3 regions of the Streptomyces sp. NPDC020965 genome follow, and region 3 is predicted to be linked to each of the others. Evidence: riboswitches for the same ligand, from Rfam matches in the RefSeq annotation. Region 3 holds a riboswitch; each other region holds the start of a gene.
What was found. Region 3 has a riboswitch for thiamine pyrophosphate ahead of thiO (glycine oxidase ThiO). Riboswitches for the same ligand answer to the same signal wherever they lie in the genome.
Positions count from the first base shown of each region.

Region 1: it holds a riboswitch for thiamine pyrophosphate, as region 3 does, so the genes downstream of both, thiC (phosphomethylpyrimidine synthase ThiC) here and thiO (glycine oxidase ThiO) in region 3, are expected to answer to the same signal.
Region 2: it holds a riboswitch for thiamine pyrophosphate, as region 3 does, so the genes downstream of both, ACH4S7_RS18715 (thiamine ABC transporter substrate binding subunit) here and thiO (glycine oxidase ThiO) in region 3, are expected to answer to the same signal.

Region 1 is NZ_JBIRRE010000003.1:479,550-489,938, reverse strand. It holds gene ACH4S7_RS12605 (IclR family transcriptional regulator) at 1-24, shown strand, start outside; gene ACH4S7_RS12600 (SsgA family sporulation/cell division regulator) at 145-585, shown strand; gene ACH4S7_RS12595 (YibE/F family protein) at 953-2,404, opposite strand; TPP riboswitch at 2,476-2,634, shown strand; gene thiC (phosphomethylpyrimidine synthase ThiC) at 2,628-4,415, shown strand; gene ACH4S7_RS12585 (VWA domain-containing protein) at 4,641-6,080, shown strand; gene ACH4S7_RS12580 (hypothetical protein) at 6,287-7,114, opposite strand; gene ACH4S7_RS12575 (metallophosphoesterase) at 7,264-8,538, opposite strand; gene ACH4S7_RS12570 (LacI family DNA-binding transcriptional regulator) at 8,772-9,884, opposite strand.
Region 2 is NZ_JBIRRE010000005.1:507,470-517,858, forward strand. It holds gene tsf (translation elongation factor Ts) at 1-273, shown strand, start outside; gene pyrH (UMP kinase) at 467-1,258, shown strand; gene frr (ribosome recycling factor) at 1,411-1,968, shown strand; gene ACH4S7_RS18705 (phosphatidate cytidylyltransferase) at 1,968-3,119, shown strand; gene rlmN (23S rRNA (adenine(2503)-C(2))-methyltransferase RlmN) at 3,221-4,327, shown strand; TPP riboswitch at 4,414-4,524, shown strand; gene ACH4S7_RS18715 (thiamine ABC transporter substrate binding subunit) at 4,599-5,714, shown strand; gene ACH4S7_RS18720 (ABC transporter permease) at 5,774-7,393, shown strand; gene ACH4S7_RS18725 (ABC transporter ATP-binding protein) at 7,393-8,427, shown strand; gene ACH4S7_RS18730 (nuclear transport factor 2 family protein) at 8,457-8,993, opposite strand; gene ACH4S7_RS18735 (hypothetical protein) at 9,239-10,378, opposite strand; gene ACH4S7_RS18740 (ABC transporter ATP-binding protein) at 10,360-10,389, opposite strand, start outside.
Region 3 is NZ_JBIRRE010000001.1:364,043-374,431, forward strand. It holds partial or broken gene ACH4S7_RS01585 (DUF4126 domain-containing protein) at 118-761, shown strand; gene ACH4S7_RS01590 (phytoene desaturase family protein) at 838-2,316, shown strand; gene ACH4S7_RS01595 (hypothetical protein) at 2,423-3,439, opposite strand; gene metF (methylenetetrahydrofolate reductase [NAD(P)H]) at 3,491-4,408, opposite strand; gene thiE (thiamine phosphate synthase) at 4,825-5,475, opposite strand; gene ACH4S7_RS01610 (Rv2175c family DNA-binding protein) at 5,633-5,998, opposite strand; gene ACH4S7_RS01615 (NAD(P)/FAD-dependent oxidoreductase) at 6,120-7,352, opposite strand; gene ACH4S7_RS01620 (hypothetical protein) at 7,362-7,757, opposite strand; TPP riboswitch at 7,841-7,953, shown strand; gene thiO (glycine oxidase ThiO) at 7,951-9,315, shown strand; gene thiS (sulfur carrier protein ThiS) at 9,312-9,527, shown strand; gene ACH4S7_RS01635 (thiazole synthase) at 9,534-10,331, shown strand.

The sequences.
Region 1 (10,389 bases), on a different contig from region 3:
CTTTCGTTCTCTATCAGTATCTGAAGAATCACTCCTTGTAGTCTTCTAGCGCGTGCAGCACGATGGCGGCAAGAGGGTCACAGGGGTAGTTCCTGGCCGTTTTTGACAGGCTTTCAGCAGGCTTCCTTCACTGCGGGGTACACAATGCGCGAGTCGGTCCAGGCCGAGGTCCTGATGAGTTTCCTTGTCTCCGAGGAGCTCTCGTTCCGGATCCCGGTGGAACTCCGATACGAGACGGAGGATCCGTATGCCGTGCGGATGACCTTCCATCTACCCGGAGACGCGCCTGTGACCTGGGCTTTCGGTCGAGATCTCCTGATGGACGGCATCCTCGGCCCGAGTGGTGACGGCGATGTGCGGATTGCCCCGACCGGTCCCGAGGAGCTGTCGGACATCGCCATCCGGCTCCAAGTCGGCGCCGATCAGGCGCTGTTCCAGGTGAGCGTGGGGCCGATCGTGGCCTTCCTCGACCGCACCGACAAGCTGGTGCCGCTGGGCCAGGAGCGGGCGTTCCGCGACTTCGAGGGCGATCTCGACAAGGCGCTCAAGAACATCCTCGCCGAGACCGAGGAGAACGCGGGCTGACCCACGGTGCGCGGTGGGCACCGGGGCGGCGCGACGGGCGGTGCTCGGTGGACCACCTGGCCAAGTCCGGGGACCGGCGTACGGGGCCCTGGAGGCCGCGTACACGGGTCCGGGAGGCTTGCGGTACACAGGGCGCGGTACGGAGCGGAGAGCGGGACGGAGCGAGGAGCGGCGGGTGGGGCGCGATGTGCTGAAGGCCGGTGCAGAAACGTCACTACGCCGCATCGGTGGTGCGTGCGACACCGGTCGGGGTGGCGCCGGCCCGACTCCCGTCCCGGGCCCCGGTCGGGGGAGTCGAGACCCAAGTTGAGGCCGAAGCCGAAACCGGGGCCGATCCCGCGACCGGGGCCCGTGCCCCAGGCCGTGACTACTTCTTGCGGCGACGGCCCGTACCCCCCCGGCCCGGCAGCCCACCCCGCCCCGGCGGTCCGCTCCGCCCCGTACCCCCGGCGCGTACGGGCGATCCGTCCGACGCCACGGCCGGTGCCGCCGCGCTGCCGCTCGGCCGGTCGGCCGAGACCACCAGCGCCGCGAGCGCGGTGGTCACCGGCACCGAGGCGACCAGCCCGATCGAGCCGACGAGGGTCCGGACGATCTCCTGCGCGACCAGTTCGCTGTTGGCCACCGTCCCCACGCTGCTCTGCGCGATCGAGAACAGCAGCAGCAGCGGCAGCGCGGCACCCGCGTACGCCAGGACCAGCGTGTTGACCACGGACGCGATGTGGTCGCGGCCGATCCGGATGCCCGCGCGGTACAGCGCGCGCGGCCCCATGTCCGGATTGGCCTGGCGCAGTTCCCAGACGGCCGAGGTCTGGGTCACCGTCACGTCATCGAGGACACCGAGCGAGCCGATGATGATGCCCGCGAGCAGTAGCCCGCTCATGTCGATGTTGGGGTAGAGGCCGTGGATCAGGCCGGTGTTGTCGTCGGTGTTGCCGCTCAGATGCGCCCAGCCGATGAAGAGCGAGCCGAGCAGCCCGATCAGCAACAGGGAGATCAGGGTGCCGAGCACGGCGACCGAGGTCCGCGCGCTCAGACCGTGGCACAGATAGAGCGCCATCAGCATGATGGCGCTGGCCCCGACCACCGCGACGATCAGCGGATTGGAGCCCGCCAGGATCGCGGGCAGGATGAAGAACGACAGCACGGCGAACGACGTGGCGAGCGCGATCAGCGCCATCACCCCACGCATCCGCCCCACCAGCACCACCGCGACCGCGAAGATCCCGGCCAGCAGCGCCATCGGAACCGTACGGTCCACATCGATCACCGAGTACTGGAGATCGCGCGGCGCGTCCGGCGCGTACGCCACCACCACCCCCTGGCCCTTCTCCAACTGGCGGGGCGCGTCCGGCTGGACGATCTCGGAGAAGGTGCGGCCCTTGTCACTGCCGGTGGTGACCTTGATCGTCGCCTTCCCGCACTCGCCCTGCTGCGAGTTGACGGCCTCTCTGCCCTCGGGCGTGCTGGTGTCCCCGGTGGGGGGCACCCGGCCCGCGTTGGCGGACTTGCAGTCGATCTTGTCGAGCCGGGTCACCGTGCCCTGTTCGGTCTGCCGGTCGAACCCCACACCGGTGCGCTCGTGCCCGGGAGTGGAACCGGGCCAGAGCACCACCAACCCCACGACCACCGCGGCGGCGAACGGAATCAGTACGGCGGCGATGACCTTGCGCAGGTGCCGGGAGACCGGTGCGGCCGGACCGTGGCTGTGTGAGTGGCCGTGACTGTGCGCTTCCGGCGTCTGCGGCCGGGGGTGCGGAAGATGCTCCTCCCGCGGCGGTTCGGGCGGCTGCTGGGGGTCGGGCGGCGAAGAGGTCACCGACCGATCATCGCAAGAACGCCGGGGGGCCTCTGTTCAGCGCGCCAGAAAGAACGCTAGCGTGGTGGCACCTTTGCACACGCGGGAGCTCGGAGCACCGGGCTGAGAGGACGCTGACCTCCGTACGAGCCGACTGGCCAACCCCAGTACGGCAGCCACGGAAGCCGCTGCGTCGACCGCCGAACCTGTTACCGGGTAATGCCGGCGTAGGGAGTAGGTCTCCATGACCGTTCAGGATGCACACACGTCTGCCGTCGACCAGGCGGCAGAGCGCACGCCGGGCTGGCACAAGGGGTACGTCGAGGGCTCACGCCCCGACATCCGGGTGCCCGTCCGGCAGGTGCACCTCACCAATGGCGCGGATGTGACGCTGTACGACACTTCCGGTCCGTACACCGACCCCGCGATCGATACCGATGTACGCCGTGGTCTGGCGCCGGTCCGGGAGAGCTGGATCACCGGCCGGGGCGATACCGAGGAGTACGCGGGCCGGCCGATCCGCCCCGAGGACGACGGGATCAAGCACACCTCACCGCGGGGCGGACTGCGGAACCTCGACGCGGTCTTCCCCGGCCGCCCGCGCCAGCCCCGCCGCGGGCGCGACGGCCGGGCGGTGACCCAGCTCGCGTACGCGCGCCGGGGCGAGATCACACCGGAGATGGAGTACGTGGCCATCCGGGAGAACGTCGCGCCCGAGGTCGTACGAGAGGAGATCGCGGCCGGTCGCGCGGTGCTGCCGGCCAACGTCAACCACCCGGAGATCGAGCCGATGATCATCGGCAAGCGGTTCCTGGTGAAGGTCAACGCCAACATCGGCAACTCCGCGGTCACCTCCTCCATCGAGGAGGAGGTGGACAAGATGACCTGGGCGACGCGTTGGGGCGCGGACACCGTCATGGACCTCTCCACCGGGCGCAATATCCACACCACCCGGGAGTGGGTGCTGCGCAATTCGCCCGTGCCGATCGGCACCGTGCCGCTGTACCAGGCCCTGGAGAAGGTCGACGGCAGGGCGGAGGAACTGAACTGGGAGATCTACAAGGACACGATCATCGAGCAGGCCGAACAGGGCGTCGACTACATGACGGTCCACGCCGGCGTGCTGCTCCGGTACGTCCCGCTGACGGCGCGCCGCAAGACCGGCATCGTCTCGCGCGGTGGCTCGATCATGGCGGCCTGGTGCCTGGCGCACCACAAGGAGTCGTTCCTGTACGAGAACTTCGAGGAGCTGTGCGAGATCCTCGCCTCGTACGACGTGACCTACTCGCTCGGTGACGGGCTGCGGCCCGGTTCGATCGCGGACGCCAATGACGAGGCGCAGTTCGCGGAGTTGCGCACGTTGGGGGAACTCAACAGGATCGCCAAGCGTTTTCAGGTGCAGACGATGATCGAAGGCCCCGGTCACGTCCCGATGCACAAGATCAAAGAGAACATCGACCTTCAGCAGGAGATCTGCGAAGAGGCCCCCTTCTACACGCTCGGCCCGCTGACGACCGATGTGGCCCCCGCGTACGACCACATCACTTCAGGTATCGGGGCGGCGATGATCGCCTGGTGGGGCACGGCCATGCTCTGTTACGTCACCCCCAAGGAGCACCTCGGCCTGCCGAACCGGGACGATGTGAAGACCGGTGTCATCACCTACAAGATCGCCGCGCACGCGGCCGATCTCGCCAAGGGACATCCGGGCGCGCAAGAGTGGGACGACGCGCTCTCGGACGCCCGCTTCGAGTTCCGCTGGGAGGACCAGTTCAATCTGGCCCTCGATCCGGACACGGCGCGGGAGTTCCACGACGAGACCCTGCCGGCCGAGCCCGCGAAGACCGCGCACTTCTGCTCGATGTGCGGTCCGAAATTCTGCTCGATGAAAATCAGCCGGAGCATCAACGAACGGTTCGGCGGTGACGACGCCCCGGGGGCGACGGCCGACGAGGTCACGGAGGGGATGTTGGAGAAGTCGAAGGAGTTCGCCGCGAGCGGTAACCGGGTCTATCTGCCACTCGCGGAGTGAGTGGAGTGAGCAGAGTTACGGGCTGACGGGCTGACGGGCTGACGGTCTGGTGGGCCGGTGGGCCGGTGGGCCGGGCGGTCCGGGCGGTCCGGCTGGGGCCTCGGCGTCCCCTCACAGGGGGCGCCGTCCGGTCCGCCGGCAAGCCCGATCGTGGAAGTCGAGACGGCGAGGATCTTCCTCGGCCGGGCGGATTCTCGGCAGACTGGCCGGGTGACAGCAATATCAATGAGTAAAGGCGCCAACTGTCCGGTCTCCGTGGCCACGGTGCACGCGGTACTGACCTGGACGGACGCCCCCGGTGCGCCCGACGCGGACGCCTCGGCCCTGCTGCTGACCGGATCCGGACGGGTGCGGGACGACGCGGACTTCGTCTTCTACAACCAGCCGCGCCATGCGTCCGACGCCGTCCGGCATCTGGGGAAGCGGCGGGACGCCGGTACGGTCACCGATACGGTCGAGGTGGCCCTGAACGAACTGGAACCCGGTATCGAGCGGGTCGTCCTGTGCGCGTCCGCCGACGGCGGGACGTTCGGCGGGATGTCCGGTCTTACGCTTCGGCTGCTGGACGCCGGGACGCGCGCCGAACTCGCCCGCTTCGATATGGACGCCGCGACGGAGACGGCTTTCGTCAGCGGGGAGTTGTACCTGCGCGCCGGGCGGTGGAAGTTCCGCGCGGTCGGCCAGGGGTACGCCTCCGGTCTCGCCGGTCTCGCCACCGACTTCGGTATCACGGTCGACGAGGCACCGGCCCCCGCCGCGCCCGCGCCCGCTCCCGTACCCCTGCCCCGGCAGGCTCCCGCGCCCGCTCCGGCTCCCGTATCGGCTCCCGCACCCACCCCCGTACCGGCTCCCGCTCCGGCTTCCGCGCCCGGTGCCGGGGCTGCCGCGTCGAGGCCGCGTCTCAGCAAGGGTGAGGAGCGGCTTCCCGTCGATATGCGCAAGCGCCTGTCGCTGCGGAAGGAGCAGGTGGCGGTCAGCCTCCGTAAGCACGGCGCCACCGGGGTCACGGCCCGGGTCATCCTGGTGCTGGACGCCTCCGGGTCGATGGCCTCGCTGTACTCGAAGGGTGTCGTCACCGATGTGGTCGAGCGGATGGCCGCGGTCGCCGCGCAGTTGGACGACGACGGCACCATGCAGGCGTGGACCTTCGCCTCACACCCGGCCCGGTTGCCCGATCTGGAGCTCGGCGACTTGCCCGAGTGGCTGAAGCTCCATGTACGGGTCGGCGAATTCAGCCTCTTCGGATGGCGTGGGAAGCCGCGGCGAGGGCTGGATCCCCGCCAGGTGGACATGCGGGCGGTCGGCATCCAGAACGAGGAACAGAAGGTGATCGCCGAGGTGCGCGCCTATGTCCGGGCGAACCCGACGTCGGAACCCACCCTCGTCCTGTTCTTCTCCGACGGCGGTGTCCACCGCAACGCCGAGATCGAACGGGAACTGCGGGAGGCGGTGGACGAGCCACTGTTCTGGCAGTTCGTGGGCCTCGGGCGGTCCAACTACGGAGTGCTGGAGCGCCTCGACGCCATGGCCGGACGGCGGGTCGACAACGTCGGCTTCTTCGCGGTGGACGACATCAGCCGTATCTCCGATCCCGAGCTGTACGACCGGCTGCTGTCCGAGTTCCCCTCCTGGCGGGTTGCCGCCCGGCGCGAGGGCATCCTCTGAGGCGGGCAAGCGGGCAAGCGGGCAAGCGGGCAAGCGGGCAAGCGGGCAAGCAGACAGGCGGCAGGCAGGCGGGACACGACGGGGGCGGGACGGGGGCGGGACGGGCGGGTGTCATGCCTGGCCGCGTCCGCGTCACCCCCCGTACCCCTGCCCGTCCGCGCTTACCCCCTTGCCCGCCCGGACGCGGGCGGGGGTGACGCCGGAAGTCACTCCGGCCGGGCCTCGGGCCCTCCGAAATCCGGGCTGCTGAAGTCCGGGCTGGTGAACGTCGGCCGCTGTCCCGCCGTCGATCCCTCGCTCGGGCTGGAGTAGTCCGGCCCGCTGTACCCCACCTTCGGGATACGGCTGATGGGGCGCTGCGGTGTCGTGGTCATCGGGTCGGTGCTGGGGTCCGCCAGCGCGGACCGCAGATACGGCAGGATGCCCCGCTCCAACAGTGCATGGCGCCAGGCGTCCTTGGCCCGCGCCACCTCATCGGGAAGCTCCCCGGTCGTCTCTTCGGCGGGCACCTGCGTCGCGCTGTTGCGCAGCGCGGTGAGCAGCAGTCCGACCGCCGCGACCAGGATCGCCGCCGCCGTGAGCGCCCCGAAGAACCAGCCCGCGGTGACCAGGGTCGTCGCGAAGGAGGGTGGGGGGTCGAGCATCTTCAAGAGATACCCGATCAGCAGAAAGATCACCGCCGCCGTCCCGGCGAGAACGGGGGCCAGTACCGTCACCACGGCCGAGAGCCCGGCCCCGCTGTCACCCGCCTCACCGGAGGCGGGACCCGACAGCGTCCCCCGCACGGAAGAGGTCGCCGTCGGCGCGCGCGACTCCTCGCGGATCCTCACGTAGTGCTCGTACTCGGCGGCGGCGTACGAGGCGATCTCCGCCGTCGCGTTGAGGGCCATCGTGCGTAGTTGCGCGGCGTTCAGTCGTTGTCCCACCGCGGTGAGTTCCGGTCGTTCATGGGCATCGCGCAGCGCCTCTTCGAGGATCCGCTCGTACTCGGCGCGATCCTCGGTCAGCAGGTGCGGAGCGCTATTCATGTGCATCCCCCGATGCTCCGTAGGCCCGATCCGGCCCCGCTGTGCAGGGGCGGTTGGGTGGATACGAAGGAGAGCCTGCTACGGATATGCCGATGGTAGAGCGGTTACGGCACACGGTGACAGGGGGTTTCGACAAATAGCGTGTCGCTGTTGGCTCAGGCGGGCAGCGGAAGTTGGACGACTAGTAGCTTTCCGGCCATGGTCACGCCGCCGTCCATGGCGATGGCGAGACCGTCCGCGTAGACGTGCGGCCCGTCGACCACCGGGCGGTCGCCGTCCTCGCCGTTCTCCGTGCCGACTTCGCCCAGCAGATACGGAATGGGGCTGTGGCCGTGCACGACACGGGTGCCGCCGTAGGTGGAGAGCAGTTCGCGCACGGCCTGGGGGCCGGCTTCGTCACGGAAGGCGAAGCGCTTGGTGAGCTTGCGGAAGAGGTCCCAGCACTCATCGGCGTCATTGCGGGTGAGGATGGCGTGAACGGTGTCGTTGACGTCCTCGATGGTGGAGCCGTATTCGAGGTACGCGGTGGTGTCGGAGTGCATCAGGAGGTGCGCATCCTCCTCGACCACCGCGTCGAGCCGGGCCATCCACTGCATATGGACGTCCTGGAGCCGGTCCATATCGGACTTCTGGCCGCCGTTGAGGAGCCAGGCGGCCTGGAAGGTGGCGGTGCCGGCGCCGGAGTCGATCGGTGTGTCGGAGAATCGCCTGGCGCCGAGCAGCAGCAGCTCGTGGTTGCCCATCAGGGCCTTGCAGTAGCCGCCCGCCGCCGCGGCCTCGGCGGAGAGGCGCATCACCAGATCGATGACGCCGATCCCGTCCGGCCCGCGGTCGGTGAAGTCGCCGAGGAACCAGAGCCGGGCGTTGCCCGCGGCCCACTGGCCGTCGGCGTCGATGAGGCCCTGGGCGGTGAGCGCGGCGATGAGTTCGTCGAGGTAGCCGTGGACATCGCCGACGACGTAGAGCGGGCCGAGACCGTCGGGTACCGGAGACTCGCCGGGGGCGAGCCCCCGCCGGACGGTGTCGGCGGGCGTGTCACGCCCGATCACCAGGAGGTCGCGTTCGGTGGCTGTGTAACCCTCCGGCGGTTCATCGGCCGGTACGGCGTTCCCGGGGTGGCCTGAATGGGGGGCCACGGGCTGCTGCTGGGGCGGATGACTCCGGGGCGGGGCGGGCGGGTGTGGCGGCGTATGCGGAGGGGGTGGCGTATGCGGATGGGGCTGCTGAGGTGCCTGTGCCGTCTGGTCCGCGTTGGGTGGGTGAAGTTCTTGAGGAGGGTGCGGCGGTTGCGGGGGAAGCATCTCCTCCGCCTGCGGCGCCTCCGACTGAACCGGCACCTGCGCGTACGGAGGGACGCGGAAATCTCGCAATGTCGCCGTCCGCACCACGGGTCCCTGACCGGCCCCCTGAGTCATCGACCCCTCCACCACCGTCGCGCCGCCGTTCACCTCTCGGCCCAACCTGGTCGGGGTGGTCCGCGGTGTCGTGCGCCCATCATAGGAATGAGGCCCGCGCTCTGTGACGCACCAGGGGTGGTGAATCCATTCCCCACCCCTGATGCATCAGATGTTTCGTCCGGATTGGTGAGGTCTAGGCCGTGTCGGACACGCCCCAGGGGGCTTCTGATGGATCTTGCTGGCTGGTCCGATCCATCAGAAACGCCCTAATCCGGTGCCGGTGAGCGTGGCGCGCTCACCGTCGTCCGCGGAGAACGACGCTGCGAGGACGTCCGGATGATCAATTCGGTCGGTATCACCTGCTCGACCGGGCCGTCCTCATCGATTCCCTCGATCGCGTCGATGAGGAGCTGGACGACCGCCGTGCCGATCCTGCGCGGCTTGAGCGAGAGGGTGGTGATCGGCGGTTCGGTGGTGGCGTACACCGTCGACTCGCTGCAGCAGACGAGCAGCAGATCCTCGGGGACCCGCAGCCCGTAGCGCCTGGCGGCGGCGAGCAGATCGGTGCCGTTGGGGTCGAAGAGTCCGTACACGGCGTCGGGCCGGTCGGGACGGGCGAGCAGCCGGTCGGCGGCGACGGCCCCGGCGCACGGGTCGTGGGCAGGGTAGGACTCGTAGACCGGGTCCTGACCCACCCGCTCGCACCAGCTCAGATAGGCGGTGGTGGACAGTCGGGTGTAGGTGTCGGTGGTCGTTCCGGTGAGGAGCCCGATCCGGCGGGCGCCCGCGTCGGCGAGATGGTCGAGCAGATCGAGTACGGCGGCTTCGTGGTCGTTGTCGACCCAGGCGGTGACCGGGAGGGTGCCGGCCGGACGTCCGTCGGAGACGACGGGCAGCCCTTGCCGGACGAGTTCGGTGACCACCGGATCGTGGTCGGACGGATCGATGACGACCGTGCCGTCGAGCGCGACATTCGACCACACGTCGTGTCGTGAGGTGGCGGGGAGGATGACCAGCGCGTAGCCGCGGGCGAGCGCCGCGGAGGTCGCGGCTCTGGCCATCTCGGCGAAGTACGCGAACTCCGTGAAGGTGAAAGGTTCATCCCCGTATGTCGTCACGGTCAGGCCGATGAGGCCCGACTTGCCGGTACGGAGGGTTCGGGCCGCTGCGGAGGGGCGATAGCCCAACCGGTCGGCGACCTCACGGACATGTCTGCGGGTGGCGTCCGGGAGCCGGCCCTTCCCGTTGAGCGCGTCGGAGACAGTCGTGATGGAGACACCGGCTGCGGCGGCGACGTCTCGGATGCCCGCCCGACCTTGCCGGTTCCCCCGGCGGGATGTGTCCGTCCGGCTCACCTGGTGCTTCCCTGCTGCTGTCATGGCGAGCCGATAGTAGGGCTCGCATGGACGGTTGGGCCGGTCGCATATTCACTCGTTGACAGGCACGTTTCTGCATGATCATAGCGCATCAACTGCCTTGGAAATTAAGGGAGTTGAACGTTCCGCCTACACCGTATGGCCCTTCTTGCCGCATCGTCCTACGGAGAGGGGGATGTTTCGGCGAGGTCTCAACTCACCTCTACGGGGGATGCGCGCTACGGAGTGAGCCACCGGCGTGCGCCAGGGAATCGTGCGCCCCCCTGCCGTGGTCCCCCCGTGCGCGCTCCCGGACGGGCGGTCCGTCCTGCTCCTTCCGTGCGATCCGCCGGCCGCTCGGGGGATGCGCGCGGGGCAGGCTCCGATCCGCACCCGCACCCGCACCCGGCCACGTTCCGTACGGCGGTCCGCGACCGGGTCCGGATCTTCCCCGCTCCGGCCATACGCGGCGGGCGGGAATCCTCATAGGGTGAGCAGTATTGGTTCCGACGTCATGCTTCGTCATGCT
Region 2 (10,389 bases), on a different contig from region 3:
GCCGCCTTCGCGCCGAAGTACCTCACCCGTGAGGACGTTCCGGCCGATGTCGTCGAGAACGAGCGTCGCGTCGCCGAGGCCACCTCGCGCGAGGAGGGCAAGCCCGAGGCCGCCCTCCCGAAGATCGTCGAGGGTCGCGTCAACGGCTTCTTCAAGGAGATCACTCTCCTCGACCAGCCGTTCGCGAAGGACAGCAAGAAGTCCGTCAAGAAGATTCTTGACGAGGCCGGTGTCGAGCTGAAGCGCTTCGCGCGCATCCGCGTCGGCGCCTGAGCGACTACGGCGAGTACGCGATCGGTCCGGGAGCCCGCTAGGGTTTCCCACGCGGTCATCGGCCGCGTGTGCCAGGCGGCACAACTCCGTTGAAGCGCCGGACGACCGCAGATCTGACGAGGAGGCCATTGCCGACAGGGACACCAGCACCCACCGGCAATGGCCTCCTTCGTATGTGCACGAGGAGATCTCCATGAACAAGGGCGCGGACGCCTCTCAGGCTGTCGGCAACAGTGACCACGACGGGAAGCATGACGTGAACAAGGCCGGGCGCTTCATGCTGAAGCTGTCCGGAGAGGCGTTCTCCGGCGGCGGGGGTCTCGGCGTCGACCCCAATGTCGTGCACGACATCGCCCGCGAGATCGCCGCGGTCGTCCGCGACGGTGCCCAGATCGCGGTCGTCATCGGCGGTGGCAACTTCTTCCGCGGCGCCGAGCTCCAGGTGCGCGGCATGGACCGGGCCCGCTCCGACTACATGGGTATGCTCGGCACCGTCATGAACTGCCTCGCCCTCCAGGACTTCCTGGAGAAGGAGGGCATCGACTCCCGCGTCCAGACCGCCATCACCATGGGTCAGGTCGCGGAGCCGTACATCCCGCTGCGGGCCGTACGGCATCTGGAGAAGGGCCGGGTCGTCATCTTCGGCGCCGGCATGGGCATGCCCTACTTCTCCACCGACACCACCGCCGCCCAGCGGGCCCTGGAGATCGACGCCGAGGCCCTGCTGATGGGCAAGAACGGCGTCGACGGAGTCTATGACTCCGACCCCAAGACCAATCCTGACGCGGTGAAGTTCGACGCGCTGGAGTACGGCGAGGTGATCACCCGCGACCTGAAGGTCGCCGATGCCACCGCCGTCACCCTCTGCCGCGACAACGCCCTGCCCATCCTGGTCTTCGAACTCCTCGCGGCGGGCAATATCGCGCGCGCCGTCAAGGGTGAGAAGATCGGCACGCTCGTGAACGCCAAGGGCACCCGAGCCTGACCGCGGGTGTCCAGGGATGTCCGGAGCCGGACACCCGGGAACAGACGGGGATAGACAGAGTCCTGCCGGTCGGACACCGTGCAGGGGAAGACGCGACAGGTCCGCCCGCCCAGGTGCATACCGGGCCCACTCAAGACACGCAGGAGCAAGTGGTGATCGAAGAGACCCTCCTCGAGGCCGAGGAGAAGATGGAGAAGGCCGTCGTCGTCGCCAAGGAGGACTTCGCCGCGATCCGCACGGGACGTGCGCATCCGGCGATGTTCAACAAGATCGTGGCCGACTACTACGGTGCGCTGACCCCGATCAACCAACTGGCCTCGTTCTCGGTGCCGGAGCCGCGGATGGCCGTGGTGACCCCGTTCGACAAGAGCGCGCTGCGCAACATCGAGCAGGCGATCCGTGACTCGGACCTGGGAGTCAACCCCAGCAACGACGGCAACATCATCCGAGTGGTGTTCCCTGAGCTGACCGAGGAGCGCCGCCGCGACTACATCAAGGTCGCGAAGAGCAAGGCCGAGGACTCCAAGATCTCGATCCGTGCCGTCCGCCGCAAGGCCAAGGAAGGCATCGACAAGCTGGTCAAGGACGGCGAGGTCGGCGAGGACGAGGGCCGCCGCGCGGAGAAGGAGCTCGACGACACCACCGCGAAGTACGTCACGCAGGTGGACGAGCTGCTGAAGCACAAGGAATCCGAGCTGCTTGAGGTCTGATGAAAGACTCTTCCTGGGGGGCCCCGCCGAGCACCGGCCTCTGGGGACCGCCCGACCAGGGTCCTGCCTCGGCGGGTCCCGCCTACGATCAGCATGTGGCACAGCAGACTCGGCCCATGCCCATCGTGCCGGACTTCCCCGACGCAGGTAGAGACGCCGAAGACCCTGATGGCCGTGACGGACGCGAGGCGCGCGACCAGGGGGCCGCTCGGCCGAGCGGTCCCCTGTTCCGTGACGACATTCCGCAGGAGCCCATGTCCCCTCCGCCGCACCCCGAGCCGTCCCGGCCGGGCCGCGCAGCCGGGGAATCCGGCAGGGCGGCCGGCCGGCAGAAGAAGCGGGCCGGTCGGGACCTCCGGGCGGCCATAGGGGTCGGTGTGGGGCTCGGCGCGGTGATCGTCGCCTCGCTCTTCATCGTCAGGGCCGTGTTCGTCGGCGTGATCGCGGTCGCCGTCGTCGTCGGCCTCTGGGAGCTCACCACCCGGCTCCGGGAGCGCAAGGACATCAAGGCGCCGCTCGTCCCGCTCGCGGTCGGCGGTGCGGCGATGGTCGTCGCCGGCTATGTGCGGGGCGCGGAGGGTGCCTGGGTCGCCATGGCGCTCACGGCGCTCGCCGTGCTCGTCTGGCGGATGACCGAACCGCCCGAGGGATATCTGAAGGACGTCACCGCGGGGGTCTTCGCGGCGTTCTACGTGCCGTTCCTGGCGACGTTCGTGGCGATGATGCTCACCGCGGACGACGGTTCGCAGCGGGTGCTCACCTTCCTCCTGCTCACGGTGGTCAGTGACACCGGCGCGTACGCGGTGGGCTGGCGCTTCGGGAAGCGCAAGCTGGCGCCGCGCATCAGCCCCGGGAAGACCCGCGAGGGACTGCTCGGCGCGGTGGCTTTCGCGATGGTGGGCGGCGCGCTCTGCATGGAGTTCCTGATCGACGGCGGGAGCTGGTGGCAGGGGCTGCTGCTCGGCCTCGCGGTCGCGGTCACCGCCACGCTCGGCGATCTGGGCGAGTCGATGATCAAGCGGGATCTGGGCATCAAGGACATGGGCACGCTGCTCCCGGGCCACGGGGGCATCATGGACCGGCTGGATTCGCTCCTGCCGACGGCGCCGGTGGTGTGGTTGCTGTTGGTGATCTTCGTCGGAAGCGGTTGATCGCCTTCCCGAGGCGTTTGACCTGCGGTTTTTCTTGTGAGGGGCTCGTTATCCACAGGGTGGCGAGCCCCTTCTCGTATCTCTGCGACACTGGATGCACCATGCCCAAGCCCGGAGAACTCACCTTTGTCGCGCCGCGCGGAGCCAAGAAGCCCCCGCGGCACCTCGCCGACCTCACGCCCGCCGAGCGCAAGGACGCCGTCGCCGCCATCGGCGAGAAGCCGTTCCGCGCCAAGCAGCTCTCGCAGCACTACTTCGCGCGGTACGCCCACGACCCGGCCCAGTGGACCGACATCCCGGCCGCCGCGCGCGAGAAGCTCGCCACCGAACTGCTGCCCGACCTGATGTCCGTCGTACGGCACATCTCCTGTGACGACGACACCACTCGTAAGACGCTGTGGCGGCTGCACGACGGCACGCTGGTCGAATCGGTGCTGATGCGCTATCCGGACCGGGTCACGATGTGCATCTCCTCGCAGGCCGGCTGCGGGATGAACTGCCCCTTCTGCGCCACCGGGCAGGCGGGGCTCGACCGCAATCTGTCGACCGCCGAGATCGTCCACCAGATCGTCGACGGCATGCGCGCACTGCGCGACGGCGAGGTCCCCGGCGGGGCCGCGCGGCTGTCCAACATCGTGTTCATGGGGATGGGCGAGCCGCTCGCCAACTACAAGCGGGTCGTCGGTGCCATTCGCCGGCTCACCGACCCGGAGCCGGACGGCCTCGGCATATCGCAGCGCGGGATCACCGTCTCGACGGTCGGTCTGGTGCCCGCGATGCTGCGCTTCGCCGACGAGGGCTTCAAATGCCGACTCGCCGTCTCGCTGCACGCTCCGGACGACGAGCTGCGCGACACCCTGGTCCCGGTCAACACCCGCTGGCAGGTCCGCGAGGTGCTGGACGCCGCGTGGGAGTACGCGGAGAAGTCCGGCCGCCGGATCTCCATCGAGTACGCGCTCATCCGGGACATCAATGACCAGGGATGGCGTGGCGATCTGCTCGGCCGGCTACTCAAGGGCAAGCGCGTCCATGTGAACCTGATCCCGCTCAACCCGACGCCGGGGTCGAAGTGGACCGCCTCCCGGCCCGAGGACGAGAAGGCATTCGTGGCGGCCATCGCCGCCCATGGGGTGCCGGTGACCGTGCGGGACACCCGGGGGCAGGAAATCGACGGGGCCTGCGGGCAGCTCGCCGCGACCGAGCGCTGACCCCGGCTCCCCACCTGGGGCTCGGGGCCGGGGCGCCGCCGTCGCGCGGTGGCGGCCTTGTACTCTGAAGTCGAACACATTTGCATATTTTCCGACAGGGGAGCGCCACAGCGCTGAGAGTGCGGTGCCCATCAGACCGCAGACCCTCTGAACCTCGCCCGGGTCATTCCGGGTAGGAAGTTCGGTCGATACTCAAGCTGTTGCGCCCTGCCCGGATTCTCTCGCGAGAACCGGGCGGGGCCGCGTCTCTTCCTGGTCATACCCAGGAGGAATGTCAGTGAGCACCACCAAGAGGATCACGGTCACCGCGCTGGCCGCAGCGCTGGGCGTGACCACGCTCGCCGCCTGTGGCGGCGGTTCGGACGAGTCCAAGGAATCGGGGTCCGGTTCGTCCGGCGGCTCGGCGTCCAAGACCGTGACGCTCGTGACCCATCAGTCGTTCGCCGCGTCCGACACCGTACTGAAGCGGTTCACCCAGGAGACCGGCTACACCGTCAAGGTGCTCAAGAGCGGCGACGCCGGCACCGCCCTCAACAAGGAGATCCTCACCAAGGGCTCCCCGCAGGGCGATGTGTTCTTCGGCGTCGACAACACCCTGCTCTCCCGCGCCCTCGACAACGGCCTGTTCACTCCGTACGAGGCCAAGGGCCTGGACCGGGTCTCCGACGCCGTCCAGCTCGACCGGGAGAAGCACCGGGTCACCCCCGTCGACACCGGCGACGTCTGCGTCAACTACGACAAGAAGTTCTTCGCCGACAAGAAGCTGGCGCCCCCGAAGACCTTCGACGACCTGATCAAGCCCGAGTACAAGAACCAGCTCGTCGTGGAGAACGCGGCGACCTCGTCGCCCGGGCTCGGCTTCCTCCTCGGCACCGTCGCCGAGTACGGGGAGACCGACTGGCAGGACTACTGGAAGAAGCTCAAGGACAACGGCGTCAAGGTGGTCGACGGCTGGGAGCAGGCGTACAACGAGGAGTTCTCCGGATCGGCCGGGGGCAAGAAGGCCAAAGCGGACCGGCCGCTGGTCGTCTCGTACGCCTCCAGCCCGCCCGTGGAGGTGCTCTACTCCGAGCCGCAGCCCACGCAGGCGCCGACCGGGGTCGCCACCGGCACCTGCTTCCGGCAGATCGAGTTCGCGGGCCTGCTGAAGGGCGCGGCGAATGACAAGGGCGGCAAGGCCCTGCTGGACTTCCTGGTCTCGCCGGCCTTCCAGGAGGACATGCCGCTGAAGATGTTCGTCAACCCGGTCATCGAGGGCGCCAAGCTGCCCAAGCTCTTCACCGACTTCGGCGCGGTGGTCGGCACGCCGAAGACCGTCACCCCGGAGAAGATCTCCAGGAACCGTGAGCAGTGGGTTCAGACGTGGTCCTCGCTCGTCGTGAAGTAACTCCGGCCGGCCGCGGGGCCGGGTCAGGGGTACGGGGAAACGTGACGCGGCTCGGTCTGATGATCGTGCCCGTCGCGTTCTTCGCCGTCTTCTTCGCCTATCCCGTCGCCTCCATCGTCGGCCGCGGCCTGCGGATCGACGGAGTCTGGCAGTTCGGCGGGATCGGTGAGGTGCTCGGCCGGGCCGACCTCCAGCGGGTGCTCTGGTTCACCACCTGGCAGGCGCTCGCCTCGACCGCGCTGACCCTGGTGATCGCCCTGCCCGGCGCGTATGTGCTCGCCCGTTTCGACTTCCCCGGCAAACGGCTGCTGCGGGCGGTGGTGACGGTTCCGTTCGTGCTGCCGACCGTGGTCGTCGGCACCGCCTTCCTGGCGCTGCTGGGCCGGGGCGGGCTGCTGGACGAGGCGTGGGGTGTCCGGCTCGACACCACCGTGTGGGCGATCCTGCTGGCCCATGTCTTCTTCAACTACGCGGTGGTCGTCCGGACCGTGGGCGGGCTGTGGGCGCAGCTCGACCCCCGGCAGGAGGAGGCCGCCCGGGTGCTGGGCGCCGGTCGGTTCGCGGCCTGGCGCCGGGTGACCCTCCCGGCGCTGGCGCCCTCCGTGGCCGCCGCCGCCCTGATGGTCTTCCTCTTCACCTTCACCTCCTTCGGCGTCGTGCAGATCCTCGGCGGACCCACCTTCGCCACCCTGGAGGTGGAGATCTACCGGCAGACCGCCCAACTGCTGGACCTGCGGACGGCCGCCGTGCTCACCCTGGTGCAGTTCGCGGCGGTCGGCGCCGTGCTCGCCGTGCACGCCCGGACCGTGCGGCGGCGGGAGGGCGCGCTCAGCCTGGTGGATCCGGCGCGGACCGCGCGCAGGCCGCGCGGGGCGGGCCAGTGGACCCTGTTCGGCGGGGTGCTCCTCTCCATCGTCCTGCTTCTGCTGCTCCCGCTCGGTGTGCTGGTGGAGCGCTCCCTCGCCACGCCCACGGGGTACGGCTTCGACTACTACCGGGCGCTCGGCTCGATCGATGAGCGCGGGGGCGCCTTCCTCGTCCCGCCGATCGACGCCGTGGCGAACTCCCTCCAGTACGCACTGGTCGCGACCGTCATCGCGGTGGTCGTCGGCGGGCTGGCGGCGGCCGCGCTCACCCGACGGGCCGGGCGGCTGGTGCGGGGCTTCGACGCGCTGCTGATGCTGCCGCTCGGGGTGTCGGCGGTGACCGTCGGCTTCGGTTTCCTGATCACGCTCGACGAGCCGCCGCTCGATCTGCGGACCTCCTGGATCCTGGTGCCGCTGGCCCAGGCCCTGGTCGGGGTGCCCTTCGTGGTGCGGACGATGCTGCCCGTGCTGCGGGCGGTGGACGGGCGGCTGCGGGAGGCCGCGGCGGTGCTCGGCGCCTCCCCGTTCCGGGTGTGGCGGGAGGTCGATCTGCCGCTGGTGCGGCGGGCGACGCTGATCGCGGCGGGGTTCGCCTTCGCCGTCTCGCTCGGCGAGTTCGGCGCGACCGTCTTCATCGCCCGGCCCGACCGGCCGACCCTGCCGGTCGCGGTGGCGGCACTGCTCGGCCGGCCCGGTGAACTCAACTACGGCCAGGCGATGGCCCTGAGCACGATTCTGATGGTGGTGTGCGCGGTGGCGCTGTTGTTGCTGGAGCGGATCCGGGTCCGTACGACGTCGGCCGGGGAGTTCTGATGGCCCTGCTCGCACTGGACGAGGTGACCGTACGGTTCGGGGCGCGCGCCGCCCTCGACGCCGTGGCGCTGGAGGTCGCCGAGCACGAGATCGTCTGCGTGCTCGGTCCGAGCGGCAGCGGCAAGTCCACGCTGCTGCGGGTCGTCGCCGGGCTCCAGGGGGTGAACTCCGGGCGGGTGCTGCTGGCCGGGGCGGACCAGTCAGCGGTGCCCGTGCACCGGCGCGGGGTCGGGCTCATGTTCCAGGACCACCAACTCTTCCCGCAGCGCGATGTCGGCGGCAATATCGACTTCGGGCTGCGGGCGCGCGGGATCGGACGGACCGAGCGGGAGCGTCGGGTCGGTGAGCTGCTGGAGCTGGTCGGACTGCCCACCGCACGGCGCCGCGCGGTGGCCTCGCTCTCGGGTGGCGAGCAGCAGCGGGTCGCCCTGGCCCGCGCGCTCGCGCCGGAACCCCGGCTGCTGATGCTGGACGAGCCGCTCGGCCAGCTCGACCGGGGGCTGCGCGAACGGCTGGTCGTCGAATTGCGCGGTCTCTTCGGCCGGCTGGGCACCACGGTGCTCGCCGTCACCCATGACCAGGGGGAGGCGTTCGCGCTCGCCGACCGGGTGGTGGTGATGCGGGACGGACGGATCGCCCAGGTGGGCACGCCCCTGGAGGTCTGGCGGCGGCCCGCCGACGCGTTCGTGGCGCGCTTCCTCGGCTTCGAGAATGTGGTGGCCGCGACGGTCCGCGGTACGACGGCGGACACGGTGTGGGGGCCCGTCCCGGTCCCCGTGGACTCGCGTCCCGGCGCGTGCGAGGTGCTGATCCGGCCGGCGGGCGTCCGGCTCACGGACGCCGCGGACGGGCTGCGCTGTGTGGTCGCGGGGCGGACGTTCCGGGGGCACCGGGTCGCCGTACGGCTGCGGCCGGCCGACGACCCGGGGGCGCCGCCGCTGGAGGCGGAGGTCTCCCCGTGGGAGGCGCCGGAGGAGGGCGCCGACGTGGGTGTCGTCTTCGCCGCCGACGATGTGGTGGTACTGCGGGACTGAGGCGCCCGGCCTCCCGGCGCCGGGCCGGGTCAGTCCGCTGTGCAGGCCGCCGCGATGGCGAGGCTGTCCTCGACCACGTGGTAGCGGACGATCAGACCGTGTTCCACCGTCAGCCGCATCGCGAAGGGGGAGCGGAACGACTTCCCCGTCGCAAGGACCGTGCCCGCGAGCCAACCGCTGAGCATGGCCTCCGGGCCGGCCACGACGATCGCGTCGACGGAGGTGCCGGACGGGTCCGGGCGCTGGCCCTCGCCCAGCTCTCGGAAGTGGGCGGCGACATCCGCGCGGGTGGAGCGGGGGCGGAGCCAGGGGACGGCGGGGTTCTCGGCGATCATCCAGTCGACCCGCTCGGCGAACAGTTCGGCGACCCGGTCCGGGGAGCCCTCCTGGAGCCGGGTCAGAAACGCCTCGACGGCGGCCCGGGTGGCGGCCGTGGTGTCCGTGACCTCACCGGGGGCCGCGGCGTCGGTGGGGCCTGTGGTGCTGAAGCCGGCCGCTGTGGTGGTGGCGTTGGTGTCGGCGGTGCGGGGGGTACGGGGGGTACGGGGCGGGGGTGCGGTGGTCATCGGATCCTCGCGGTTCTCGCGTTGCTCGGGCGCCTTCCGGGGCGCGCTCCCGGGCGGGGACGCGCTCCCCGCCGTACCCGATCCTGCCCTCGCCCGGGGAAGCGGTCGATGACCCCGGAGGTAATGCCCGGCCCGGCCCCGTACTCACGTACGGGAACCGCCACCGCCGTCCCGTACCCGGGTGCCGTGTCCGCGTCCCGTACCGCCGTCGCGTACTTCCGTCCCGCACCCCGGCCCCGTACTCCTCACCTCGCCAGCGGTACCGCGGCCAGCGTCCCCACCAGCCAGGTCAGCGGGGTGAGGACCACCAGCAGGGCGCCCGCCCGCAGTAGCGCCGCCCGGCGCAGGGTGGTGACCGGCGCGCCCAGCAGCCGCAGGTCGTCGGTGGTTGTCGCGCGGAGTTGGCGGGCCTCCAGCGCCGAGGTCAGCAGGGTCGCGGTGGTACAGGTGATGACCAGGGTGGCGCCCAGACCGGTCAGCGGGCCGAACGGGCGCGGCCCCGACTCGTACAGCGTCAAGGCCGCGATCACCCCCGAGGCGACCGCGCACACCACCCCGAGAGGACGGCCGATCCGCCGGGCCTCCGCCATCAGTGTGCGACCCGCCAGCAGCCGGGTCGCACCGGGCCGGACCAGTTGCAGCAGCCGGCCGCAGAAATGGGTGAGGGCCGGGCCAGCGACGGCCAGCCCCACGGCGGTCAGCGCCCAGCCGGTGAGCACCCCGGCCGGGTTGGCGTCCACATCGCCGGGCAGGGGCAGCGCCCCGCCCTCGTGGGTACGGGCCGCGTAGGTGCCGATCGCCAGGCCCACCGCCGTCAGCGCGCAGCCCCACGGCAGCCCGCCCGGTGGTTTCACCGGCGTCGGGCGGGGGGCGCTCCGGCGCGGGCGCAGGGTCAGCGCCGCCGCGGCGGTGGCCGTGAGCGGGACCAGGGCGAGCAGGGTCAGCGCCCCCGCCAGGGGCAGCGGCCGGTCGGCGGCGAGCAGCTCCGCCGCCGAACCGTCGAACGGCATCCCGGTCAGATCGCCGCGCAGATGCAGGAAGAACAGCAGCGCGAGCGCGCTGCCGAGGGTGCCGGAGACCGCGGTGGAGACCGCCGCCAGCACGGCGAGCCGACTGGGGCCGAGACCGATCGCGGAGAGACCGGACCGGGGCCGGGTGCTCGGGTCCGTACGGGCCACGGCGACGGCGAAGTGCACGGTGGCGGCGAGCGGGATCAGGCACCAGGACAGCCGCAACAGCGAGGTCGTGGACTGGCCGGGATGGGAGAGGGCGTACGTCAGGGAGCTCAGCAGCAGGAATCCGACACCCGCCGATGCCGCCGCGACCATCAGCCGGCGCAGCAGGACCAGGGGGTGGGTGCCACGGGCTAGGCGGAGAGCGAGCACTCGGCCCGGCC
Region 3 (10,389 bases):
TCTCCGCGGGTGAGAACCCATCCGCCCGGGTACTCAACTCGCTCACTAGGTATCCGTACTCAGCACTCCGCGTTCGACACCAGCGCGGGGGTGCCGCCACTGGTTACGATCGCCCCCGTGTCCGTACTCCCTCTTGTCTTCACCAGCGGTTGGGCCAGCGGCATCAACGCCTACGCGGTGGTCCTGCTGCTGGGCCTGTTCGGGGCCACCGGGCTCACCGACGACGTCCCCGAGGCGCTCCAGCGGACGGACGTCCTGATCGTCGCCGGTGTGCTCTTCCTCTGTGAGGCGGTGGCGGACAAGATCCCGTACGTCGACTCGGTGTGGGACTCGGTGCACACCGTGATCCGTCCCGTGACGGGCGCGGTGGTGGCGGCGCTGCTGGCCGGTCAGAGCGGTTCACTCCCGGAGATCGCGGCGGGCGCGGTGGGCGGTTCGACCGCGCTGGCCAGCCATGCCGTCAAGGCCGGCACCCGGATGGCGATCAACACCTCCCCGGAGCCGTTCAGCAATGTCGCGGCGAGTGTGGCGGAGGTCTGGGCGTCGCCGGGATCCTCACCTTCGCGATCTTCCACCCGCTGCCGGCCGCGATCATCGCCGGAACCCTGCTGGTGTTGGGCATCGTGGTACTGGCCCTGCTCGCCTCCCGGATCCGCCGGTTCCTGCGGCGCAGGGCACAGCGCCGGGAGGAGAGACGGCTGGCGGCGGGCCCGCCGCCGGGGTCCACCGGATCTTCTGGGTCTTCTGGGTCTTTCCCGTAGAGAACGCCTGGCCAGCGGCCTGCCCGGGGGATTGTCAGTGGGGCTCGGTAGAGTCCTCGACATGGCACGGATTGCGGTGATCGGCGCCGGGATGGGCGCCATGGCGGCGGCTGCCCGGCTCGCCGTGGCAGGCCACCGGGTGGTGGTCTACGAGCGCTCGGCGACGTACGGCGGCGCGGTGGGCTCGGTGGAGCGCGAGGGCTTCGTCTTCGACACGGGCCCCGGTCTGCTGCATCTGCCCGCCGTGTGGCGCGACCTGTTCGTGAAGACGGGCAAGGAGCCGCTGGAGCGGTGTGTCGAGCTGGTCCAGGTGGACCCCGCGAGCCGGCATCTCTTCGCCGACGGCACCGAGGTGTCACTGCCCAACGCCTCCCGGGCGGGCGTGGTCTCCGCGCTGGAGGCGTCGCTGGGCGCGGGGGCGGGGGAGCGCTGGGGCGATTTCCTGGGCCGCGCCAGGGACGCCTGGGACCGTTCGCGCCGGCCGCTGCTGGAGGAGCCGCTCCGGCCCGACTGGCGGATCCTGGAGCGCGATCCCTATCCGGCACCGCGACAGCGCAGACTGCTGCGTTCCCGACAGGCGGCCACGATCGCGGAGGTCGGGCAGTGGGAGCTGGCCGACCCCCGACTCTCGGCCCTCCTCGCGGGCTACGCCCTGGGGTACGGCCTGGACCCCCGGCACGCCCCGGCGAGCGCGGCCCTGCTGCCGTACATGGAGCAGACCTTCGGCAGTTGGTATGTCACCGGCGGGATGCGGGAGCTGGCCCGCGCGGTGTACGAACGCTGTCTGGCCCGGAGGGTGGAGTTCTCCTTCGGGTCCGAGGTGACGGCGGTCGTGGAGAAGGACGGCCGGGCCGCGGGCGTGGAGTTGGCCGGGGGTGAGGTGGTCGAGGCCGACCATGTGGTGGCGGGTGTGGCGGCCGGACCGCTGATCACCGGTGAGCTGTGGCGGGACGGGGAGGTACCGCCCCAGCGGCCCCCCGGCGGCGGGCCGTCGCCCGGCAGGTTCACCGTGCTACTGGCGCTGCGCGGACGGCGGCCGTCCACCGTCCACCGGACCGTCGTGCACTCCCCCGATGCCGGGGCGGAGGCGGCCGATGTCTTCGGCGGTCGGATCGCCGAGCGTCCCACCGTCACCGTGCTGCGGCCGGACGACCCCCGGACCCGGCCCGACGATGAGCATGAGGCGATCACCCTGTCGGCGACGGTCGCGGGCCACGGCGGTCCGCTCGACTGGACCGACCCGGTGTTGCGCGAACGCTGCGCGGAGACCCTGATAGCCGCCGCGGGCGCGGCGGTCGGCGGCGCGGAAGGGATACGGGAGCGTCTACTCCGGCGCGAGATCCTGACGCCGGCGGAGACGGGACCCCTCACCGCACCCGCACTGGCCGGTGCCGGTGGCCGGCAGCTCCATCCGGCCAACAGCACCCGGCTGCCGGGGCTCTTCCTGGTGGGTGCCCACGCGCACCCCGGCGGCGGGCTGGCCCAGGTGGGGATGTCGGGTGCGCTGGTGGCGGGTCTGATTGTGGAGGGGGCGGAGTTCCGCGGCTCGCGGTGAGGCCCCCGTCTGGGGCCGCCCGTGCGGTGCGGGGCCTCCGCCACGAGCGCCCCGGGACATGGGGCGGCCCCGCCGCCCGGTGCGGGGCGTGGCGGGGCCGGGGGTGTCAGTAGCGGTAGTGCTGCTGTTCGTTGTAGCCGGTGTCGTAGCCGTACGGTGGCTGTTCGGCGGCGGGGTCCGGGGGCCGCTCGTCGTCCCGCTGCTGCGGCACCCAGACACCGCCGGGCGGTGTGTCGGTGTACGGCTGCTGCGCGTAGTACGGATCCGGGTTGTACTGCTGCTGATTTCCGAAGCTGTCGTGGCCGTCGCGGTCGGTGGTGTTGTCGTATCCGCCGTACGGCTCGTACTGCTGGCCGTGGCCGCCGACATAGGGGTCGGAGTACGCCGCGTACTGCTGGCCGTCGTTGTAGTCGTACGCGCCGTCCTGGCCGGCCGGCTGCCGGTCGCCGTAGTACGGGTCGTACGGGCCGTCGTAGGCGACGTGGTTCGGGTCGCCCTCGGCCTGGACCCGCTCGCGGTCGTGGTCCGGGCCGGGGTGCTGTCCCTGGTGCAGGGCGTCATAGGCGGTATCGCTGTAGACGCCGTATCCGGCGGTGTCGTCCGGCATCGGCAGCGGGGCGTAGACGGGATCGGCGTCGGTCTCCCGGGCCTGGGGATCCATCGCCGGGAAGGCGGCGGTGTCGTACGCGGGAGCGTTGTCGTAAGCGGGGACGGGGTCGTACGCGGGAGCGTTCTCCTCCAGGGCGGAGACCTCCAGGGCGGGTTCCCGCCCGGCCTTCTTGGCGCCCGCCTTGCGGCGACGGCTCGCGCTGGGGGCGGCGCCGGCCTCGGTGGCACCGGCCTCGGCGGCACCGCTGTCGGCGTCCGCGCGCCCGCCGATCGCCCAGCCGGTGGCGTACCCCCGGCGGAAGGAGAGCGTCACATAGGTCTGCCCGGTCGCGAAGGCGATGGCACCGATCGCGATCACCACCACGGAAGGGATCAGCACACCGAGGACGACGCCCAGGAAGCCGCCGAAGGCGAGCAGGCGCCATTGCAGGCGCGCCTTGTACTGCAGCAGCACCTCACCCAGCAGCCACAGCGCGACGACTCCGAAAGCGATATAGAGGACCGTCCAGCCCATGCCCGCCCCTCTCCTTCGGCCGCCGCCCCGGCTGAGGGCGGGTACGGCCGATCACGACTGCTCGTGCAGTCCGAGATTCTCGTAGATCTCCAGTGTCGCGGTCGAGTTGTTGAGCGTGATGAAGTGCAGTCCGGGGACATCCTCGGAGAGCAGTTCCGCGCAGAACTCCGTCGCGAACTCGATTCCCATGGAGCGTACAGCGGCGGGGTCGTCCTTGACGGAGAGGATCCGCTCTTTCAACTCCGACGGGATGACCGCGTTGCTGAGCTGGGCAAAGCGTTCGAGCTGTTTGACACTGGTGATCGGCATGATCTCCGGGATGATCGGGGTGTCACAGCCCGCCGCCACCACCCGGTCCCGCAGCCGCAGATAGTCCTCGGGCCGGAAGAACATCTGCGTGATGGCGTAGTCGGCCCCGGCCCGGCACTTGTCGACGAAGTGCCGGATGTCCGTGTCCCAGTCCTCGGAACGCGGATGCATCTCGGGGAAGGCGGCGACCCCGACGCAGAAGTCCCCGGACTCCTTGATCAGTCGGACGAGATCGGCCGCATACCGTACGCCTTCGGGGTGCTCGACCCACTCGGCCATGGGGTCACCCGGCGGGTCGCCCCGGACGGCGAGGATGTTGCGGATACCGGCGTCCGCGTACTGGCCGACCATATTGCGCAGTTCGGCGATGGAGTGGTTGACCGCGGTGAGATGCGCGACCGGGGTGAGCGTGGTGTCGGCGGCGATCTGTTCGGTGGCCCTGACCGTGCCCGCGCGGGTCGATCCCCCGGCGCCGTAGGTCACGGAGACGAAGCTGGGGGCCACCGCCTCGACGCGGCGGAGGGCGTTCCAGAGATTCCGCTCGCCCTTCTCGGTCTTGGGCGCCCAGAACTCGAAGGAGTAGGTCGTTCTACCTGTCGCCAGCATCTCGCGCACCGTCCGTGCGCGATCCGTCCTGGTCGAAGCTGTTCCGAGGGCCATACTGGCAGGTTAATCGTGGCCAGAGGGTCACCCAACCGGAGTCCAGCAATCGGACACGGACTGTCCGCAATCGGCTTGATCACCACACCTGTGGCCGAAACCTGGTGGGAGACCGCCGGGGGCATGGCCCACCCGCTCCCCACCAGACAGCCCGAACACCCCCGGGACCAGGCACGATGCCCTCGGAACCCAGCGTTCCGCGGCGCGATTCCGCGACCCGAACGGATGGCCGACACCGGCGCAGGAACCGGGAACGCCCTCGCGTCCGGTGCGGAACATCACCTTCCCGCCGGGACCACATCCGCCGCCCGGAAACGCCGGCCCCTCATCGGGGACGTCACCGGCCGGGGGCACCGCCGTCGGGGACGGTCACCCCCGGCCGGGGGCCTGGCGCGCTCAGCCACCGACGGGACGGGTCACTCGGCGCGCTCGCGGATCCGCCGGGCGAGGTCGGCCGCCGCCGCGGCCGGATCATCGGCCTCGGTGATCGCCCGGACGACGACGACCCGCCGCGCGCCCGCGTCCAGCACCTGGTCGAGGTTGGCCGCGTCGATGCCGCCGATCGCGAACCAGGGCCGGGCGGTCCCCAGCGCAGCCGCGTACCGCACCAGATCGAGCCCGGGGGCGTGCCGTCCGGGCTTGGTGGGGGTGGGCCAGCAGGGCCCCGTACAGAAGTAGTCGACGCCGGGGGCGACGGCGGCGGTGGCCACCTCGGACTCGGCGTGGGTGGAGCGGCCGACCAGGACGTCGTCGCCGAGGATGGCGCGGGCGGCGGGCACCGGCAGATCGCCCTGGCCCAGATGGAGCACGTCCGCGCCGATGGCGTGGGCGACGTCCGCGCGGTCATTCACGGCGAGCAGGGCGCCGTGGCGCCGGCAGGCGTCGGCGAATATCCGGAGCCGGTCCAGCTCATCGGCGGCCTCCATGCCCTTGTCGCGCAACTGCACGATGTCCACCCCGGAGCCGAGGACGGCGTCCAGGAACTCGGGGAGGTCACCCTGGGCGTCGCGGGCGTCCGTGCAGAGATAGAGCCGGGCGTCGGACAACCGCGCACGGATCGTGGACATGGTGAATCCCCCCTGTGGGTACGACGGTGCGCGGGCGGGGGAACAGGGTCCCGTCGCCCGCGCAGCGCTGAGTCGGCCGCGGCCGGCGCCACCGTCCGCCGGTGGACTCCGGGGTCGGTGACGCCCGCCGGGGGCGTCGGTCGGGCGAGCGGGTGCGTCAGACAGCGAGCGCCTGGGCGCGGCGCTTCACTTCCGTGCCGCGGTTCTCGCTGAGGGCCTGCGCGGGGGTGCCCGGCAGGCTCGGGTCGGGAGTGAAGAGCCACTCCAGCATCTCCGCGTCGGAGAAGCCGTCGTCCCGCAGGAGCGTCAAGGTGCCGGCGAGGCCCTTGACCACCCGGTCATCGCTGATGAAGGCGGCGGGAACCATCAGCACCCGGTTCTCCCCCCGGCGCACGGCGATGAGCTGGCCGTCCTTCACCAACTGCCGGACGCGCGTCACCTGGACATCGAACATTTCGGCGATATCGGGGAGGGTGAGCCAGTCGGGGACGAGTGCATCGATCTTTGCGTCAATCTCGGTCACGGGACAAGCCTGCCATCTGGGACTGACAGTCGGTAGTCGGGCCCTCGGTCCAGCGCGTCCCCCACGGTCGGAATCGGGGCGGGATTCCTGGTCAGAGGCGTTTGACCGGCTCCGGGACGGCTCAGCCCGACGCGGCCTTCAGGGGGACCGAGGCATCGGCGGCCCGCCCCGGATCCAGTCGCGCGCCCGACAGGATGAGCTTGCGGCCCTGGGCCAGATCGCGGGGCCTGCCGACGGCAAGCAGCGCGACGAGGGCGCCGTCCCGCAGCCACAGCACCGACCAGGCGTCGTCCGCCGGGCCGCCGCGCCACAGGGTGGTGTCCGCGTCCGCGTGGTCCCCGGCGTACTGGACGAACCGCCCGAACTGCTCGGACCAGAAGTACGGGACCGGGTCGTAACTCAGCGGTGGTTCGCCCCGCTCCTCGGCGAGCACGTTGGCGGCGATCGTCCGAGGGCCCTGGAGGGCGTTGTCCCAGTGGTGCACGAGCAGGCGCCGGCCGTAGCGGGCGGAGGGGAAGGACGCGCAGTCGCCGACGGCGTACACATCGGGCCGCGAGGTGCGCAGACTCGCGTCGGCGACGACGGCGCCCGCGGCATCGGTCTCGATGCCCGAGCCCGCGAGCCAGTCGGTGGCGGGGCGTGCGCCGATGCCGACGACGACGGCGTCCGCCGCGATCCGCCGCCCCCCGGCGAGCAGGACGGCTCCCGCTTCGATGCCCGCCACGCGCGCATGGGTGATCAGTTCGACACCGAGCGCCGCGTACCAATCGGCCATCGGGGCGGTGACCTCGGCGGGCAGCGCGCCGGCCAGGGGGCGGTCGGCGGCCTCGACGACGGTGACGGCACAGCCCGCCTCGCGGGCGGCCGTCGCGAATTCGGCGCCGATCCAGCCCGCGCCGATGACGACGATGTCGTGCCGCTCGGCGAGGACGGGCCGCAGCCGGGCGGCGTCGTCCAGGGTGCGCAGCAGATGGACGCCGGGGACGGTCCCGGTGCCGGGGAGGTGGAGCGGCTCCGCCCCGGTGGCGATCACGAGGGTGTCGTACGGGACGGGCCCGGCCTCGGTGTCCAGCAGATGCTCCGCGGGGCGTACGCCGGTCACCTCACGGCCGAGGTGGAGGTCGATATCGAGGGCCTCGAAGTCGATCTCGAAGGCGGACCCCTCGGCCGCACCGAGGAGGATCGCCTTGGAGAGGGGTGGCCGGTCGTACGGCTGATGGGGTTCGGCGCCGATCAGGGTGATGGAACCGGTGAAGCCCTGTTCGCGCAGGGCGACGGCGGTCTGCACGCCGGCCATCCCCGCTCCGGCGACGACCACGCGCCGCGTCCGCTGCTCGTTCCGCTGCTCGCTCACATGCCCACCTTACGCATCTGACGAACCGTCAGAAAAGAGTCCCGACCAGGACGGGTCACCGGGCTCCCGGGGCACCTCCTCGACCACACTCGTCCCGCTGCCCTCGCTGGACTCCCACTCCCAGGACTCCTCCAGCCGCAGCCGGCCGTCGGGCAGTTCCACCACGACCGAGACACAGTGCCCCGACGCGGTGCTGCCGTCCGTCCTCAACTGCACGTAGCGGAAGTCCAGCCGGTCGCCGGCCCGGGTGCCCACCAGATGACCGCGGGCGACATCGCCGCCCTCGTACTCGGCCCAGATCTGGCCGTGCCGCTCGTGGTACCGGAAACGGGTGAGGGTACCCACCTGCCCCGGGGCCTGATCCGCCACCGGTGAGAGGACGAGCCCGTCGAGTGACCTTGCCATGGCACTGCTCCCTTGCGCCGAAGTCCCGTCGGCTCCCACCGCGCCTTACCGCGCTGTGGGGCCTGGGGTTAGGGTGGCCACCGTAAAACACTCGCGGGAGCCCGGACGCACCGGGCTGAGAGGGAGGCTGGACGGCCTCCGACCGTACGAACCTGATCCGGGTCATGCCGGCGAAGGGAGGGGCCGACCGCCCATGCCGCCGATTCCCGAGAAGCGCACCCCCGAGACACTCCCCACGGCGCGCCGGACAACCCGTCCGGCCGATCCCTGGCCGCCCGACACCGGCGCCGGTCCGCCGACCACGACCGGTCGGTCGTCGGACGTGCTCGTCATCGGCGGTGGTGTCATCGGTCTGGTCACGGCCTGGCGCGCGGCGCAGCGCGGACTGACCGTCACCGTCGCCGATCCGGCACCGGGCGGCGGGGCCGCGCAGGTCGCCGCTGGAATGCTCGCGGCCGTCACCGAACTGCACTACGGCGAGGAGACCCTGCTCGCCCTCGGCCTCGAATCCGCCCGCCGCTACGCCGACTTCGTCGCCGAACTGGAGGAGACGAGCGGTGCGGGCGTCGGCTATCGGGCCTGTGGCACCCTCGCCGTCGCCCTCGACGCCGACGACCGGGCCCATCTCCGCGAACTCCACGCCCTCCACCAGCGCTGCGGACTGGACTCGGAGTGGCTGACGGGCCGGGAGTGCCGCCGACTGGAGCCGATGCTCGCCCCGGGTGTCCGTGGCGGGCTACGGGTCGACGGTGACCACCAGGTCGACCCCAGACGACTGGCGTCCGCCCTGGTCACGGCCTGCGAGCGGGCCGGGGTGGCGTTCCGCCGCGACTGGGTGGAACGGCTGTCGGTCGCGCGCGGCCGGGCGGTCGGAGCCGTCCTCGCGGACGGAACCGCACTCGGCGCGGACCAGGTGGTGCTCGCGGGCGGCAGTCTGAGCGGACGGCTCGGCGGAGTGCCCGATGAGGTGCTGCCCCCGGTGCGCCCGGTGAAGGGCCAGGTACTGCGGCTGGCCGTGCCCACGGCGTACGCCCCCTTCCTCTCCCGGACCGTCCGCGCCGTGGTGCGCGGCGGTCATGTGTATCTGGTGCCGCGCGAGAACGGCGAGCTGGTCATCGGCGCGACCAGCGAGGAGATGGGCTGGGACACCACCGTCACCGCTGGCGGGGTGTACGAGCTGCTGCGCGACGCCCATGAACTGGTGCCGGGCATCACCGAACTCCCGCTGACCGAGACGCGCGCGGGGCTGCGCCCCGCCTCTCCCGACAACGCCCCGCTGCTCGGACCGACCGCCCTGCCGGGGCTGCAACTGGCCACCGGACACCATCGCAACGGAGTGCTGCTGACCCCGGTCACCGGCGACGCCATGGCGACCGCGCTGACCGAAGGCGCCTTGCCGGAGGAGGCCCGCCCCTTCAGCCCACGCCGCTTCCCGCCCCTCGCCCCGGTCGCGGCAGGCTCGCCCCTCGCTCCGGTCACACCGGTCACACCGGCCTCAGCAGGCTCGCCGGCCGCCCCAGACCTCCTCTCCCAGGCCCCCCAGGAGCAGCCCGTATGAACACTCTTCCCATGGTGGTCTCCGTCAACGGCGAACGGCGTGAACTCGCCACCGGAACGACCCTGGACCGCCTGGTCGCGGATCTCTCCACCGCACCGTCCGGAGTCGCCGCCGCCGTCAACGAGGCGGTCGTACCGCGCAGTCAGTGGGCAGGCACCCAGCTCGGTGACGGCGACCGGGTGGAAGTCCTCACCGCCGTCCAGGGAGGCTGAACCGCTATGTCCGACGACCGGCTCACCATCGGCGACACCTCCTTCGACTCCCGATTGATCATGGGTACGGGGGGTGCGGCGAGCCTCGACGCGCTGGAGCGCGCCCTCGTCGCCAGCGGTACCGAACTCACCACCGTCGCGATGCGCCGCCTCGACCCGAGCGTCCAGGGCTCGGTGCTCTCCGTCCTGAAGCGGCTCGGCATCCGCGTCCTGCCCAACACGGCGGGCTGCTTCACGGCCGGGGAGGCGGTGCTCACCGCCCGGCTGGCGCGGGAGGCCCTGGGCACCGACTGGATCAAGGTGGAGGTCGTCGCGGACGAGCGGACCCTGCTGCCCGACCCGATCGAGCTGCTGGACGCGGCGGAGACCCTGGTGGACGACGGTTTCACGGTCCTCCCGTACACCAGTGACGATCCGGTGCTGGCGCGGAAGCTGGAGGACGTGGGCTGCGCGGCGATCATGCCCCTGGGCTCACCGATCGGCTCGGGGCTCGGCATCCGCAATCCGCACAATTTCCAACTGATCGTGGAGCACGCGAACGTACCGGTGGTGCTGGACGCCGGCGCGGGCACCGCGTCCGACGCCGCGCTCGCCATGGAGCTGGGGTGCGCGGCCGTGATGCTGGCCTCCGCGGTGACCCGCGCCCAGGAGCCGGTGCTGATGGCGGAGGCGATGCGGCACGCGGTCGAGGCGGGCCGGCTCGCGCACCGGGCCGGCCGGATCCCGCGCAGGCACTTCGCCGAGGCGTCCTCCCCGTTCGCGGGCCGGGCGGCACTGGACCCGGAGCGCCCGGCCTTCCGGTGAGCGCCCGCCGACCGGACAGGGCCTAGGGAGTGTCTTCAAAGTAGCGTCGTCCGCCCGG